DNA from 4 places in the Enterococcus sp. XAF26B05_ASV22 genome. Region 1 is predicted to be linked to each of the others. Evidence: riboswitches for the same ligand, from Rfam matches in the RefSeq annotation. Region 1 holds a riboswitch; each other region holds the start of a gene.

What was found. Region 1 has a riboswitch for magnesium ahead of AC1PU0_RS03990 (LCP family protein). Riboswitches for the same ligand answer to the same signal wherever they lie in the genome.
Region 2: linked by a shared signal. The riboswitch ahead of AC1PU0_RS06340 (MgtC/SapB family protein) and the one ahead of AC1PU0_RS03990 (LCP family protein) in region 1 are both predicted to bind magnesium.
Region 3: linked by a shared signal. The riboswitch ahead of AC1PU0_RS10095 (LCP family protein) and the one ahead of AC1PU0_RS03990 (LCP family protein) in region 1 are both predicted to bind magnesium.
Region 4: linked by a shared signal. The riboswitch ahead of AC1PU0_RS06130 (phosphatase PAP2/LCP family protein) and the one ahead of AC1PU0_RS03990 (LCP family protein) in region 1 are both predicted to bind magnesium.

Annotation. Positions count from the first base shown of each region.
Region 1 covers NZ_CM161538.1:795,236-798,914, forward strand. The annotation lists gene AC1PU0_RS03980 (DUF4809 family protein) at 1-94, shown strand, start outside; gene AC1PU0_RS03985 (DUF4303 domain-containing protein) at 175-672, opposite strand; M-box (ykoK) riboswitch at 938-1,106, shown strand; gene AC1PU0_RS03990 (LCP family protein) at 1,238-2,155, shown strand; gene AC1PU0_RS03995 (FAD-dependent oxidoreductase) at 2,304-3,638, shown strand; gene AC1PU0_RS04000 (AcpB/EbpR/MafR family transcriptional regulator) at 3,628-3,679, shown strand, end outside.
Region 2 covers NZ_CM161538.1:1,281,607-1,285,285, forward strand. The annotation lists gene AC1PU0_RS06335 (hypothetical protein) at 1-397, shown strand, start outside; M-box (ykoK) riboswitch at 645-815, shown strand; gene AC1PU0_RS06340 (MgtC/SapB family protein) at 1,279-2,055, shown strand; gene AC1PU0_RS06345 (GNAT family N-acetyltransferase) at 2,085-2,585, shown strand; gene mgtA (magnesium-translocating P-type ATPase) at 2,821-3,679, shown strand, end outside.
Region 3 covers NZ_CM161538.1:2,029,818-2,033,496, forward strand. The annotation lists gene alsS (acetolactate synthase AlsS) at 1-1,600, opposite strand, end outside; M-box (ykoK) riboswitch at 2,048-2,217, shown strand; gene AC1PU0_RS10095 (LCP family protein) at 2,509-3,435, shown strand; gene AC1PU0_RS10100 (FtsW/RodA/SpoVE family cell cycle protein) at 3,432-3,679, shown strand, end outside.
Region 4 covers NZ_CM161538.1:1,228,249-1,231,927, reverse strand. The annotation lists gene AC1PU0_RS06130 (phosphatase PAP2/LCP family protein) at 1-932, opposite strand, end outside; M-box (ykoK) riboswitch at 1,098-1,265, opposite strand; gene AC1PU0_RS06125 (ABC transporter ATP-binding protein) at 1,471-3,312, opposite strand; gene AC1PU0_RS06120 (ABC transporter ATP-binding protein) at 3,329-3,679, opposite strand, start outside.

The DNA.
Region 1 (3,679 bases):
CATCGTTGAAACAAAATTAGTGGAGAAAGTGAATGATATTTTAGGAACCATTTTTAATGTAGAAGAATTAGAATTTTGTTTTAAAATGACCTAAATGTATCAATTTAGCAATTTATTAAAATATCAAGTATATAAAAATGCCTGTTGCAATTTTGAGCTACAGGCATTTTTTCGCTATTCTATTTGAAAAAAATCTGACATGCTTATTTTTTCAAATCGTTCTTGTGAGTCGGCTGGCGTTTCATCATGATCATAAACGAGCAGTTTGAAGTCTTCTGTTTTTGGAATTCGTTCAAAGGTTTCGTTATCAGTCAAAAGAATGAGTTGCTGGCAAAGCCATTCAAGAACTGTCTCAATATCTTGTTCATCTTCTACCCAATCATCAAATAAATGAAGAGAGGCAAATCGCTGATTTTCATCCCAATCACCGGAATTGTACTTCATTTCTTCCAATTGTGTTTTAGTGTAGCCTTTAGTTGCGTAATAACTGGTTGTTTCTTGCCAAAGGTTCACTGTATTAAAGCATAAGTTGATTTCACCTTCCTCATAAATATTGCAGTCCAAAGCAAATGCATAAAATCGTTCATCGGAATGATCTAGTAAAAAATTGTCAATGCTGTCTGTTAAAAAGTTAAAAAAATACTCTTGCTGTTTTTCTAAAAAATGGTCCATTTATAGCCTCCAAAAGTTGGGTCTTTTAAACATTGAAACAGATAAAAGAAAGAATGTCTATCTAAAGTTGTTTTTTTTAGTTGGATAGTCATTTTTTAAGAAAATATAAAGATTTTTAGTGAAACGATTTATTAGCCAGCGTGGATTTTACCGTGGGAACAAGCACAGAGTCGGTTTAGTTTAGGAACATAACTACACAAGTTGGATAACGTGTATCAAATTTAATTTGACTTTGTGATTCGATACGATTATAGTTTAAAATGAATTAAATACTTGTTAGGTGAGGCTCCTATATAAACACAGGCTACTGCTCAGAAATGTCGAAAGACAGGTATGGGTAGGACAAAATTCGTCGAATTAAGGCGTTTTTCAAAGTAGCTAAAAGCAATGCTTTTTACGTTATATAGTGCTAAAACTCAACGAAGAGAAGAGTAAGGTACGTTCTAAAGAAATGGCAAATGTCATAAATTTAAACGCCTATAATCTAATCCCTTCGCTGAGTGCTCTTGGTGAAGTTTTTTGTTTTTATCCAATGAATTAGCGGAGCTATAGAAAGGAATAACCAATGAAGAAATCTGTAAAAATAGTGATTATCACGGTATTATCTATTCTTCTTGTCGTTGTCAGTGTAGGATGTTATGCAGCCATTTCATTCCAAACAGCCAAGGAAGAAAGTGAATCAACATTGTCCAATAAGAACCAGAATTTCACTGGTGATGAACAAGCAAGTGATAAAGAGTTGACTGTAATGATCGTCGGAAATGATTCAAGAGATGACGATGAAGACCAAGGGCGTTCAGATACGCTTATGGTAGCGCACTATGATGGGAAAACGAAGCAGCCTAAATTGATTTCGATTATGAGAGACAGCTATGTAACTTTTCCAGATGGCGGACAAGATAAAATAAACGCCGCATATGCATATGGTGGTGCACAAATGACAAAAGACGTGCTGAAAACGAATTTTGATTTACCAATCAATTATTATGTAGTCATGGATTTTAAAGAATTTAGTGATATTATTGACGAGCTTTATCCAAAAGGGGTAACGATTGACGCTGAAAAAGATATTAATTTAGACGGTGTGGATATCTTTAAAGGGAAACAAACATTACATGGTAATAGTTTACTGCAGTATGCTCGTTTTAGAATGGATGAAGAAGGCGATTTCGGTCGGATCAGACGTCAACAACAGGTGATGGATGCTTTAGTAGAGCAATCTAAAGATTTGATTCCAATTTGGGAATTACCACAAGTAGCAGGGAAAATGGTCGGAAAAATCGATACAAATGTACCCACAAGTCTTCTAATCGATTTAGCAAAAGATTTTCTAACTGGAAAAGTGAAACCATTAAAATCACTATCTGTTCCCGTAGAAGGGTCATGGAACTTCAATGATTATACTGAATCTGGAAGCGTGATTGAATTAGATGAACAAACGAATGCTGAAGCGATTCAGAATTTTATGAAAGACAAAGAATAACATAATGGATCCGTTTGCTCTCCTTGATGTGGGTAAACGGATTTTTTTATAAAAACGGAAAGTAAATCAGTTTAATTCTATGCGATTAGACCAAGCGTATGCTATTCTTTAAGAAAGCGTTTTTTTTATTTAGAAGGAAGGGTTTACTATGAAAGTTGTGATCATTGGTGCATCTTTTGCTGGCGTGTCGGCTGCTTTGGCTATTAGAAAAAAACACCCCGTTGCAGAAATTCATTTAATCGAGAAACAGGAAACGATTGGTTATTTGCCGGGAGGAATCAACCGGTATTTTAATAAAACAAGCGAATCTATTCAAACTGCAGAGTTTATTTCAGAACAACAATTAATAGAAAAGGGTATTTCTTTGTTGTTAAATGCCAAAGTGGTCAGTATGGATTCGAAACAGTATATCGTTAAGTATGAAAAACAAGCAGCAACGTTTATTATGTCTTTCAATAAATTGATTTTAGCGACAGGTTCTAGTCAATGGTCGCAGAAAATTCTGGGTAGTGATTCAGAAAAGGTATTAAAATATAAATTTTTACCTGGCGTTTTACAAGCTATTGAACGATTGGAAAGGAGTGATAAAGTAGCCTTGATCGGTGGTGGACAAATCGGTGGGGAAGCAGCAGATATGCTGTTGAAAAAAGGAAAAGAAGTGCATCTTTTTGAGCGGATGGATTATTTATTATTCAAGTATTTCGATGAGGAGATGATACGACCAGTACAAGCCGAAATGGAGTCTCGAGGTGTTGTATTTCATTTTGATGAAACGGTTGAAAAAGCGATCGACACAGATGAAGGTCTACTGATTGAAACAAAGAAATCTAAACTGTTATGTGATAGTGCGATTTTTGCGATGAATGTCCGTCCGGATCTAGGCTATTTGGATGAATCTATTCAAACACATACAGACCAGACTGTTTTTGTAAATGAGTACTTGCAAACCTCTCAAGCAGATATTTTTGCAATCGGTGACTGTATTCAGGTCCAGTATGGCGTGTCAAAGGACTCTTTTTACATTCCTTTAGTGAATAATGCGGTTAGAGCGGGCTTAGTTGTAGCTCAAAATCTTGTTGAACCAACAACACCATTTGTCGGCTCGCTTCGAACGATTGGAACAAAACTTGTTGATTATTATATCGCAAGTACTGGGTTGACGGAAGCAGAGGGGCTCTTTCACGGGCAGTCAATTGCTGTTGCCCATGTTCAGCAAAAAAGTGCTCAATTTTCAGGATGTGAAAAAATTTGTGGAAAAATTATTTTTGAAAAAGAGAGCCACAAAATTTTGGGAGCACAATTAATTTCCAAAGCGAATATTTTAGAGAAAATCAACACACTAGCACTTGGTATTCAAATGGGTCAAAAACTTGAAGCGCTTTATCAAAAAGATTTCTTGTATCATCCATATTATTCCAACGTGATTGACATCACGAATCAGTTAGGATTTGAAGGATTGTGGAGTGATACGGATGAAAATTGAAGAATTATTAGATAAGAAAGAAGCAAGAGAAATCGGGATTT
Region 2 (3,679 bases), 490 kb from region 1:
CGACTCGTCAAAAGGAAGTGAAAAAACGTCAATGAGTAGTGAGAAAGACCAAATGATCGATGAAATCTCAACTATGAAAGATCAAGAAAAATCTCAATCCATTTTTACAGCTATTTTAGTTGAAGATGCTAAAAAAAATGATACAGTGGATCAATCGACTCGTTTGGTTCTAAAAGAAGTCGAAGCAGTTGAAGATCCAGAAAAAATGATTGGTATGATGAAAAATGATGGTGTTATTTTGAATGTCACAACGGAACAATTAGCAGATGGACTCACAGAAAGTAGTTTTAAGACTGGTGATAAAATCCAATTTACATTAGTCGGTTTACCAGCAATGACTATGTCGATTCCACCACAAGTTGTTGGGAATTCAGTAATAAAAGTTGAAAAAATTTAATCATTTTGAAGTCGATAATGTTTGAGGTTGGGACAGAAGTGTTTAACACCGAGAATTTCGGCTTATTTCCGAAGGAGTTGCTTCTGCGCCCACCGTTTATTCGGTTACTAAGAGCCTGAAACATAACGTTTTTAGTTATGTCCCAGGCTCGTCATTTTTGTTTTTTATAGAGTAAATAATTATTTTTTCAAAAAAAGCATTGACATTTGTTTTATAACGATGGTATAGTTTCACCTGTAAGATAACTAAATAGATTTGTTAGGTGAGGCTCCTATACAAACACAGGCTACTGCCCAAAAACATCGAGAGATGCCAATGGGTAGAACAGGGATTGTCGATTACAAGGCTTTTCATAAGGTAGCTAAAAGCTCTGCTTTTTACGTTGTATAGTGCCAAAACTCAACGACTAGATCATACAGGCTTTTTTTTGTGCGCTTATTTATGACCTTCCGCTGAGTTTTGGCGGAAGGTTTTTTGCTGTGAATCACTACGATTGGCCAAAGGACAGAGTAGATGATGAACAGTACTTGGCGAACGAAGAGAGAGAAGTAACCGAAATACTGAATCACGGCATATCAATCCCCCATCTCTGGTCCTAAAAACCAAAGTATAAAAAGGAAAGACAGAGTAGATGATGAACAGTACTTGGCGAACGAAGAGAGAGAAGTAACCGAAATACTGAATCACGGCATATCAATCCCCCATCTCTGGTCCTAAAAACCAAAGTATAAAAAGGAAAGACAGAGTAGATGATGAACAGTGCTTGGCGAACGAAGAGAGAGAAGTAACCGAAATACTGAATCACGGCATATCGATCCCCCATCTCTTGACCTAAAAGCCAAAGTATAAAAAGGAAAGACAGAGTAGATGATGAACAGTACTTGGCGAACGAAGAGAGAGAAGTAACCGAAATACTGAATCACATCATGTCATTTCGAGCATACCAAACACTAACAACAAATCTAAGAAAGGAGCAAGCTTATGAATTTTTAATCAACATTATGGCCAGCATTTTTGCAGGAATGATTATTGGGGCAGAACGGCAATGGCGAAAAAAACTAGCTGGAATGAGAACAATGACCTTGGTAACATTTGGTGCATGTCAATTCGTTTCTTTATCCACTTTGATTCAGGATGATAGCAGTCCTACAAGAATAGCCGCTCAAGTAGTCAGTGGTATCGGATTCCTTGCTGGAGGCGTAATTTTGCGAGAAGGCTTTAGCGTAACAGGTATCAATACTGCCGCGACCTTATGGTGTTCAGCTGCTGTTGGAAGTTTGATCGGAGCGGGGTTTGTGATCGAAGGAATAAGTTGCGCAGTTGCTTTGATGCTCGTTAATATTTTGCTGAGGAATCTATCGTTTAAAATGGACAACTTGGCTGTCCAAAAAGAAGACGAACAAGTAGAGTCGATTCACTATCTTTCAGTTATTGCTAGTAATACAAGTGAAGTCATGCTTAGAACTGAAATTATTCAGTTACTCGATAAATATTGTTTAACCTTTACTAAATTCTCTTGTACCGATTTAGCAGGACAAAAAGTAAGACTATTCCTAGAAATCGAAGCGACAAGAAATGGCGTATTAGCAGTCAATACGATTATTTCAGAATTGTCTCAACTATCAGAAATCATAGAAATCAATCAAATGAGCAATTAAAAGAATGGAGGAATCAAAATGGTAAAACAGTGAAGGTCAACGTAATTAATTGGAATAGTGAAGAATATTGGAGAGGTATTTTTTTAAGAAATAAGCTACTTAAAACAAGTGCTGGAAAGGAATGGATCAAAGAATTGCCTATTCATGAAAAATACGACCTCCATATGGCTGCGATGATTGACGGGGAAGTTGTAGGGACGTTACTTCTTTCAAAAAGAAGCCGCACGATGGCTCAGATCAAGCAAGTTGCGATTGATGAGTTGTACCAGGGATTTGGGATAGGAAAACAATTACTTGAATTTGCAGAAAAAATAGCAGAGCTGATGAACTTTCAATCTGTATTTTTAACTGGTCGTAAACAAGCTTGGGGCTTTTATGATCATTTTGGTTACCAACGTATAAGTAGCGCATACTCAGATGGGGATGTGATCTTAAAAAAATTTAAGAAAAATCTTTGCACAAAAAAGAACACTCGGAATTTCGGAATTATCAAACATATCACGCTAAAGGAGATGGAAACAAATGGATGACAGTAGTCAGATGATTAAGGGCTCATGGATAAAGAAATCTGTTGAAGAAATTATAATTATTATTGTCTATTTGTTTCTAGGGCAAAAAAGCAATTTTCTCCGCTAACAGATTTTCTTTTATCTATCAGTCCGATTCCTAAAATAGAGAGAACACAATGAGATTGTAAAGGATGATCGTTTGTATTAGACTAACCTACATTTCATTAATCAGAGTTTTAGAAAGAAGGAGAAATACATGGATAAAAGAACAGCATTAACTAAAAAAAATAATCAGTCATATGAATATTTTGCACGGAACTCAGCCGAAAATATCATTACCTTTTTCAACTCTTCCAAAATAGGACTATCAAACCAACAAGCGGTTTTATCAAGAGAGGAATTTGGTGAAAATACAATTACTCACGGCAAAAAAACACCGCTATTCGTTGAAATAATTAAAGCTTATTTTACGCCATTTACAATTGTTTTGATCGCACTTGCTATTATTTCCTTTATAACAGATTATGTTATTGCACCACCAGCAGATCGTGATCTTATAGGTGTACTTATCATCATGGCGATGGTGTTGATCAGCGGTACAATGACATTGATTCAATCGGTTAAATCAAATCAAGCAGCAGAAAAATTGAATAACATGGTAAAGATTACGGCAACCGTTGTCCGTAGAAAAAAAGAAGTAGAACTTCCAATAGAAGAAATCGTCTGTGGCGATATCATAAAATTATCTGCAGGTGATATGATTCCAGCTGATATCCGTTTAACCAAAACAAAAGACTTATTTGTGTCTCAATCTGCAATGACGGGCGAAAGTTATCCAGTTGAAAAAAGAGCAGATTACAAGTTAAAAGGAAACAGCGTGGAAACAGAATATGAAAATATTGTTTTTATGGGCAGTAATGTTATTAGCGGTAGTGCAGAAGGAATTGTTGTTTCAGTAGGAGATAACACTCTTTTTGGAAAAGTAGCACAAGATGTTTCAGATAAAAACCCTCAAACAAATTTTGAAGTCGGCATCAGCAAAACTTCATGGTTGTTGATTCGATTTATGTTAGTCATGGCGCCAGCAGTATTTTTAATTAACGGATTAACAAAAG
Region 3 (3,679 bases), 1.2 Mb from region 1:
GAATATCGATCACAACAGGCCCTTCTGTTTCAATTCCTTTTAAAATTGCTGCTTTTAATTCTTGAACATTCTCAGCGCGTAATCCTTTGGCTCCAAAAGCCTCAGCATATTTCACAAAATCGACGGGTCCAAAGTCCACACCAGAAATTCGATGATATTTAAGTTGCTCTTGAAATTCAACCATGTTATAACGTCCGTCATTCCAAATCAAATGAATGATATTTAATTTTTTTCGGACTGCCGTCTCAAGATCCTGAGCAGAAAACAAAAAGCCACCATCCCCTGAAATTGATAGTATTTGCGTGTTTGGTCGAACCAATGCTGCTGAAATCGCCCAAGGAAGCGCAACACCTAATGTCTGCATCCCATTACTAAAAAGTAAATGTCTCGGCTCATAACTTCTAAAATGACGAGCCATCCAAATATAATGACTCCCTACATCAACAGTGACTGTCATATCGTCTGTTACTATATTTTGCAATGTTTCGATCACTTCTAGAGGGTGAATCAATCCTTCTGTTGTCCCCTCTTTCACATCGTCTCGTTTAACCAGTTTTTCATGCAATAAATCTAAATATCCTATCGCTTTATCAGATAATCCTTTCGCTTCAATACTTGGTAAAAGAACGGTTAATGTCTCAGCAATGTCGCCGATCAGTTCTCGTTCCGGTTGGAAATATTGGTCGATTTCAGCCGGTGTATCATCAATTACTATAATCGCCGAATCTCCTTCTGCATTCCAATTTCTAGCCTCATATTCTATTGGATCATAGCCGACCGCAATCACCAAATCACTGCGTTTTAATAGCATATCACCTGGTTGATTGCGAAACAAACCGATTCGTCCGAAGAAGTGGTCTTCTAATTTTCGAGAAATCACTCCTGCAGATTGGAACGTTTCAACGACTGGAATGTTCGTTTTCTCAACGATTGCGCGAATTGCCTTTGCTTCTTTATCTGTAGAGGCACGCATCCCGACCAATAACACAGGCAGCTCAGCCGCTTGAATCCGTTGTGAAAGGTAGTCGATATCTTTTGATGAAGCAGAGCCGATTTTCGGATCACTCAATGGTTTTATGCCGACAGATTCTACTGGAGCATCAACTACATCTTGCGGAATACTGATAAAACTAGCTCCTTTTTTTGACGACTTTGCCAATCGATAAGCATTTGCTAAGACTTCAGAAATGGTCTCTGGATCTTGAATTTCTGCACTGTACTTCGTGATTGGCTCGAATAAAGCAGCATTGTTCATACTTTGGTGGGTTAATTTTAATAAGTCTCTTCGTTTTACTTGACCACCGATCGCCAGTACAGGATCGCCTTCTGCTGTAGCTGTTACTAACCCTGTAGCGAGATTACTCGCACCTGGACCACTCGTTGTAACAACTACACCTGGATTTCCAGTCAAGCGACCAACGGCAGCTGCCATAAAGGCTGCATTTTGTTCATGACGCGTTACGATCAATTCTGGGCCATCATCGACTAACGCATTAAACAGACCATCAATCTTTGCTCCTGGAATTCCAAAGACATAATCGACTTGATGATTTTTCAAGCTCTCAACAATCACTTCGGCACCATTTCTGCTTTTACCCATTACGTGTTACACCCTTTCTGAAATCATGTTTCATTAAACCAATTCCCTTATACAAAAAAGAATATAAAGAATCTACATTAAGGAAAACCGTATTTTATAGTACAGTTACAAACCCTGTATCAATTTCAATTATAGCATGTTGCCTATTATTTGTTTAATCATTTGATCCCCAAAAATAAGACAACGCCGAAACATAAAGGTTCATGCTTTCCGATATTCTTTCTAAATCATTAGATAGCAATTATTTGAGGCTATGTTTAAGAAAGAGTAAAGAAAATAGTACGTAGTCATTTTCCACTCTTTTCAACTCGACCGCTATACCCCTCTAGAAAACGGAATTTTCTACTTTAAATAACAAGTTTATCCGTTTCAGATCGACATATTATAAAAAAATTAATATTTACTTTATTGACTTTAACGAAGATATTCACTATATTTAGGGCGATCTGAATAACTTGTTAGGTGAGGCTCCTATGGAAACACAGGCTACTGCTCAAAAATGTCGAAAGACAGGAATGGGTAGGACAGGAATTGTCGAATTAAGGCTTTTCACAAAGTAGCTAAAAGCTCTGCTTTTTACGTTTCATAGTGCTAAAACTCAACGATGAGAATGATGAAAAGCTCTTTTTGTGCTGAAATCAATCCACCTTCGCTGAGTTATTCTAAGCGAAGGTTTTTTGTTTTGATAGATAATGTTGACAGAATTTTACTTCCAGGAGGTGGATATACAAATCGAAGGAGAAAACATCTCTTCATTATGATTTAATGGTTTAGAGATACTTCTTTTAATTTTGACTTACTGTGATTCATTATTTTAGTATAAAGATCTTTTTGTCCCCCATCTAAATCAATTCCTAATGCCAAACTTTATTTGATGATCAATTAAAATGATTAGCGAGGAATAAACTATGAAAACTGGAATAAAATGGTTAATTTGTATAATTCTTTTTGTTCTCTTGATTTTTACAGGAATTGGGAGTTACACCGCAATAAATTTTCATAATGGAAAAAAAATGGCTCAATCCCAAGTGAATAAGAACAAGAATACTAACTTCTCTGGTGATCAACAGACAAATCTGAAAGAGATCACGATTATGTTAATTGGTGATGACGGTCGTGAAGATGATGAAGATGGCGGACGTGCTGATACATTAATGGTCGCCCACTACAACAGTGAAACAAAACAACCAAAATTAATATCAATCATGAGAGATTCTTATGTGTCAATACCTGGACATGGATTAGAGAAAATCAATGCTGCTTACGCGTACGGCGGAGCCGAATTAACACGAAAGGTCCTCAATGACTCATTTGGTTTGCCAATCAATTATTATATTTCGGCAGATTTTACTCATTTTGTTCAATTAATCAATGAACTTTATCCAAAAGGGATTGAAATCGATGCAGAAAAAGATATCAACCTAGACAATGTCGACATCAAAAAAGGCAAACAACTCATGGATGGTAACACGTTATTACAGTATGCTCGTTTTCGAATGGATGAAGAGGGCGATTTTGGTCGAGTAAGAAGACAACAACAAGTTATGGACGCACTGGCAAAACAATCTAAAGATGCTGTCTCCTTCTTACAACTTCCGAAAATAGCGGGCGAAGCGGTCGGTTACTTAGATACGAATATCCCCACTGATCTTCTTATAGATTTAGCAAAAGATTTTCTATCAGGCAATGTCAAAACGCTTGAAACTTTATCTGTACCAGTTAAAGGGAGCTGGGCATTTAACGATTATACTGATGCTGGAAGTGTCTTAGAAATAGACGAGAAACAAAATGAAGAAGCTATTCATAGCTTTTTGGATGATGGGGCAGCGAAATGAAACAATCCAAGAGATTCTCTAAGATGCATTATTTAGATTTTTATGTTTTGGTCCCTTATTTTATTTTGTCAATCATAGGTATTTTAATGGTCTATAGTTCAAGTTCCTATCAATTATTAGATAGTGACCTTGGAACGTCGAGTAAAGCAATCAAACAAACGATGTATTTTCTTTTTAGTATCGTGTGTATGAGTTTTGTTTATCGGATTAACTTGTCCGTTCTTCGTAAACCTAAAATGATGTA
Region 4 (3,679 bases), 430 kb from region 1:
GGTATGCTTGTAATCGTTGTTTTCTTTAATTGATCATTAACTGTCACGACCATGATCGTATTTGCTCGAAAATCTGTTTGACGCTTTGAGTCATTTGCAATGCCTAGAAGTAAAAAACTTACGGGTTCACTATTGTTCAGTTCTACTGGCTTGGTGTTTCGATTCAGTGGTTGATATATTTTATCCGCTGTTTTTTGCACATTCTTGAACACAGTCGCGCCATATGCAGATGCACCTGCAACAGCCAATAACACAAGTGTTAAAGCGCCTAATATCGTTTTTTGCACAAAACGTTTTTTATCATCTGACGTTGAAAATGTCCTGTTAAGGAACATTCTTTGAAGGCAAACGTACGAAAGATTTACCCATGAAAAACTTAAAAGAAATCCACCAATAACATCACTCGGATAATGAACTCTCAAATAAATTCGACTTATTCCAATCGAAACAACATAGAGGATCAACATCGTTTTTAAAAGCTTGTCTTTTCTTTTCTGTGTCACTAACAAAATTGAGCATACCAAGCACATAGCTAAAAGTGAATGACCACTTGGAAAACTGTATGACGAACGCTCAGCTAACTGCGACACATCAGGTCTTGCCCTTGCAACAATATGCTTTAAGATAAACCCCAAAGCACTAACAACCAAAACGTTACTACTCAGCCAAAATGCCAATAATGGTTGTTTTTGCCGCCAAAGTAAAAATGAACTAATTAAGCTTACACTAAAAATTGGTACAATGGTTGCCGTCTTAGCAAACAGATTCACACTGCTCGTAATCATCTCGTTTGGTTTCCAATTGAATTGATAAATCGCTGAATCAATCTGATGAAACCACGAGACATTCTGAACAACTAAAAAGGTCAGCACCACAAATAATATGGTACTTAAAATTGCGGGGGTAAACTTTTTTTCTTTATACGTATTCATATTTAAAATCCCTTCATTTCGTAAATTAAATAACATCACTTACACATTGTCAGTATTCTTAAAAAAACACAAGTAGGCCCAATAACATTGCACGATCAGTCAATACATTCATTATTCGCCAAAAGAAAAAAGCCAAACATTTTTTTCCTAAGACGTTTGACTTTCAATCAATCTCATCGTCTGAGTTTTAGCACTATACAACGTAAAGAAACATTCTTAGCTATTTTATGAAAAGCCTTAATTCGACCATTCCTGTTTTACACATTGGCGTCTTTCGACGTTTCTGCGCAATAGCCTATGTTTGTATAGGAGCCTCACCTAACAAGGTTATTTATCTATTTATTTTTTTAAGAATACCGTTGACAAAGTTTTTTTTCAAGTTATTTTAAGGGACTTTATTTTTTCTTAATCAATATTAAGGAAGTTTTTTTAGAAAAAAGAAAAGACTGAGACATCACTCTATGAGTCATATCTCAGTCTCAAAGAATCTGAATAAACGGTAGGAGCAGAAACAACTCCCTCTTCTTTCAACTATTGTTTATTGATCTAGCTCTTCAAATTGAGAATTATAAAGCGATGCATAGTAGCCACCAGCAGCTAGCAACTCTTCATGTGTTCCTTGTTCTTTGATATCTCCGTCTTGCATATAAAGGATTTTATCTGCATCTTTAATTGTTGACAAACGGTGAGCGATAACGAACGATGTGCGGCCAGCCATCAAGTTATTCATGGCGCCTTGGATCAAGCCTTCTGTCCTTGTATCAACAGAAGATGTTGCTTCGTCAAGAATCAAAATCGGTTTGTCCGCTAAAATAGCGCGAGCAATGGTTAATAATTGTTTTTGACCTTGAGAAATATTAGAAGAGTCTTCATTTAATTCCATATTGTAACCACCTGGTAAGGTTTGGATAAAATGATGAACATGGGCAGCTTTTGCCGCTTCATAAACTTCTTCATCTGTTGCATCTAACCGACCATAACGTAGATTTTCCATGATAGTTCCTTTAAATAGCCATGTATCTTGTAAAACCATTCCGATATTTTTGCGTAAATCTGCACGGTTAAAGTCTTTGATATTGTATCCATCGATTTTAATCGCACCAGATGTTACATCGTAAAATCGCATCAATAGTTTGACCATTGTTGTTTTACCTGCACCAGTCGGCCCAACGATTGCCACTGTTTGACCAGGATCAACGTGTGAACTGAAATCATTGATGATGATTTTGTCTGGAGTGTAGCCAAAACGAACATGTTCAAAGTCGACCATTCCTTTGGCTTTGTCAAGTTTAACTGGGTTTGGTACTGTTTGTGCTTCTTCATCTTCTTCTAAGAATTCAAAGACACGTTCAGCTGATGCTGCCATTGATTGAAGTAAGTTTGAAACTTGCGCCAATTGAGCAATAGGTTGTGTCAAATTACGCACGTATTGGATAAAGGCTTGGATATCTCCAACTGTGATTGTACCGTTATAGGCTAAAATCCCACCAAAAATCGCTACAGCAACATAGCCTAGGTTTCCTACAAAATTCATAATAGGTTGCATTAAACCAGAAAGAAATTGTGACTTCCAAGCTGATTTGAATAAAACGTCATTTTGCGTTTTGAATTCTTCAAGAGAGTTTTCTTCATCATTGAATAGACGTACAATGTTGTATCCACCGATTGTTTCTTCGACTTTACCATTGATAACCCCAAGATATTCTTGTTGTGTTTTAAAGTATTTTTGCGAATTTTTCACAACAATTAAAATCAAGATCATTGAAATCGGTACGATCAAAATAGCAATACCGGTCATTTGAACAGAAATCGATAGCATCATGACAATAACCCCAATGATGGTAAAGACTGATGTGATCAACTGAGTGATGGATTGGTTTAATGACTGTCCTAAAGTATCTACGTCATTGGTGATCCTAGATAATACTTCACCCGTTGTACGACTTTCAAAATAATTCATTGGCATGCGATTGATTTTTTCTGAAATTTCTTTACGCATCCGATACGTTATCTTTTGCGAAATTGTTGACATGATCCAGCCTTGAACAATCCCGAAAACAGATGCCACTAAGTAAAGTCCTAACATAAAGAGTAGGATTCCACCAATTTTATTGAAATCAATACCACCGGTTCCTTGATATTTTTTAATCAAGCCATTAAATAATTCTGTGATTGCTTGTGATAAGATTTTTGGACCCCAAATGTTAAATACAGTTGAAGCAATTGCAAAGATCATTACAAAGAAAACGGGTATTTTATAAGCACCAATATAGGAGATTAATTTTTTTAGTGTTCCTTTAAAATCTTTGGCTTTTTCCACTGGAGCGCCCTGTCCAGGTCCGCGTCCGCCACGAGGGCGATTTTGTGTTTGTTCTGCCATTATTATTCGCTCCTCCCTACTCTGCTTCTTCTATGCCTAATTCAGCATTGCTCAATTGTGATTGGGCAATTTCTTGATAGACAGTGGATGATTTCATTAGTTCATCGTGTGTTCCATGACCTACAACACGACCTTCGTTCAATACGATAATATTATCTGCATGAAGAATCGTAGAAATTTTTTGTGCAACAATGATTTGAGTTGCCCCTTTTATATTTTCAGATAGCGCTTTTCGTAACGCTACATCCGTTTTATTATCTAGTGCTGAGAATGAATCATCGAAAATCAAGATTTTAGGATTTTTCGCTAAGGCACGTGCAATGGATAGACGTTGTTTTTGTCCACCAGAAACATTATTTCCGCCTTG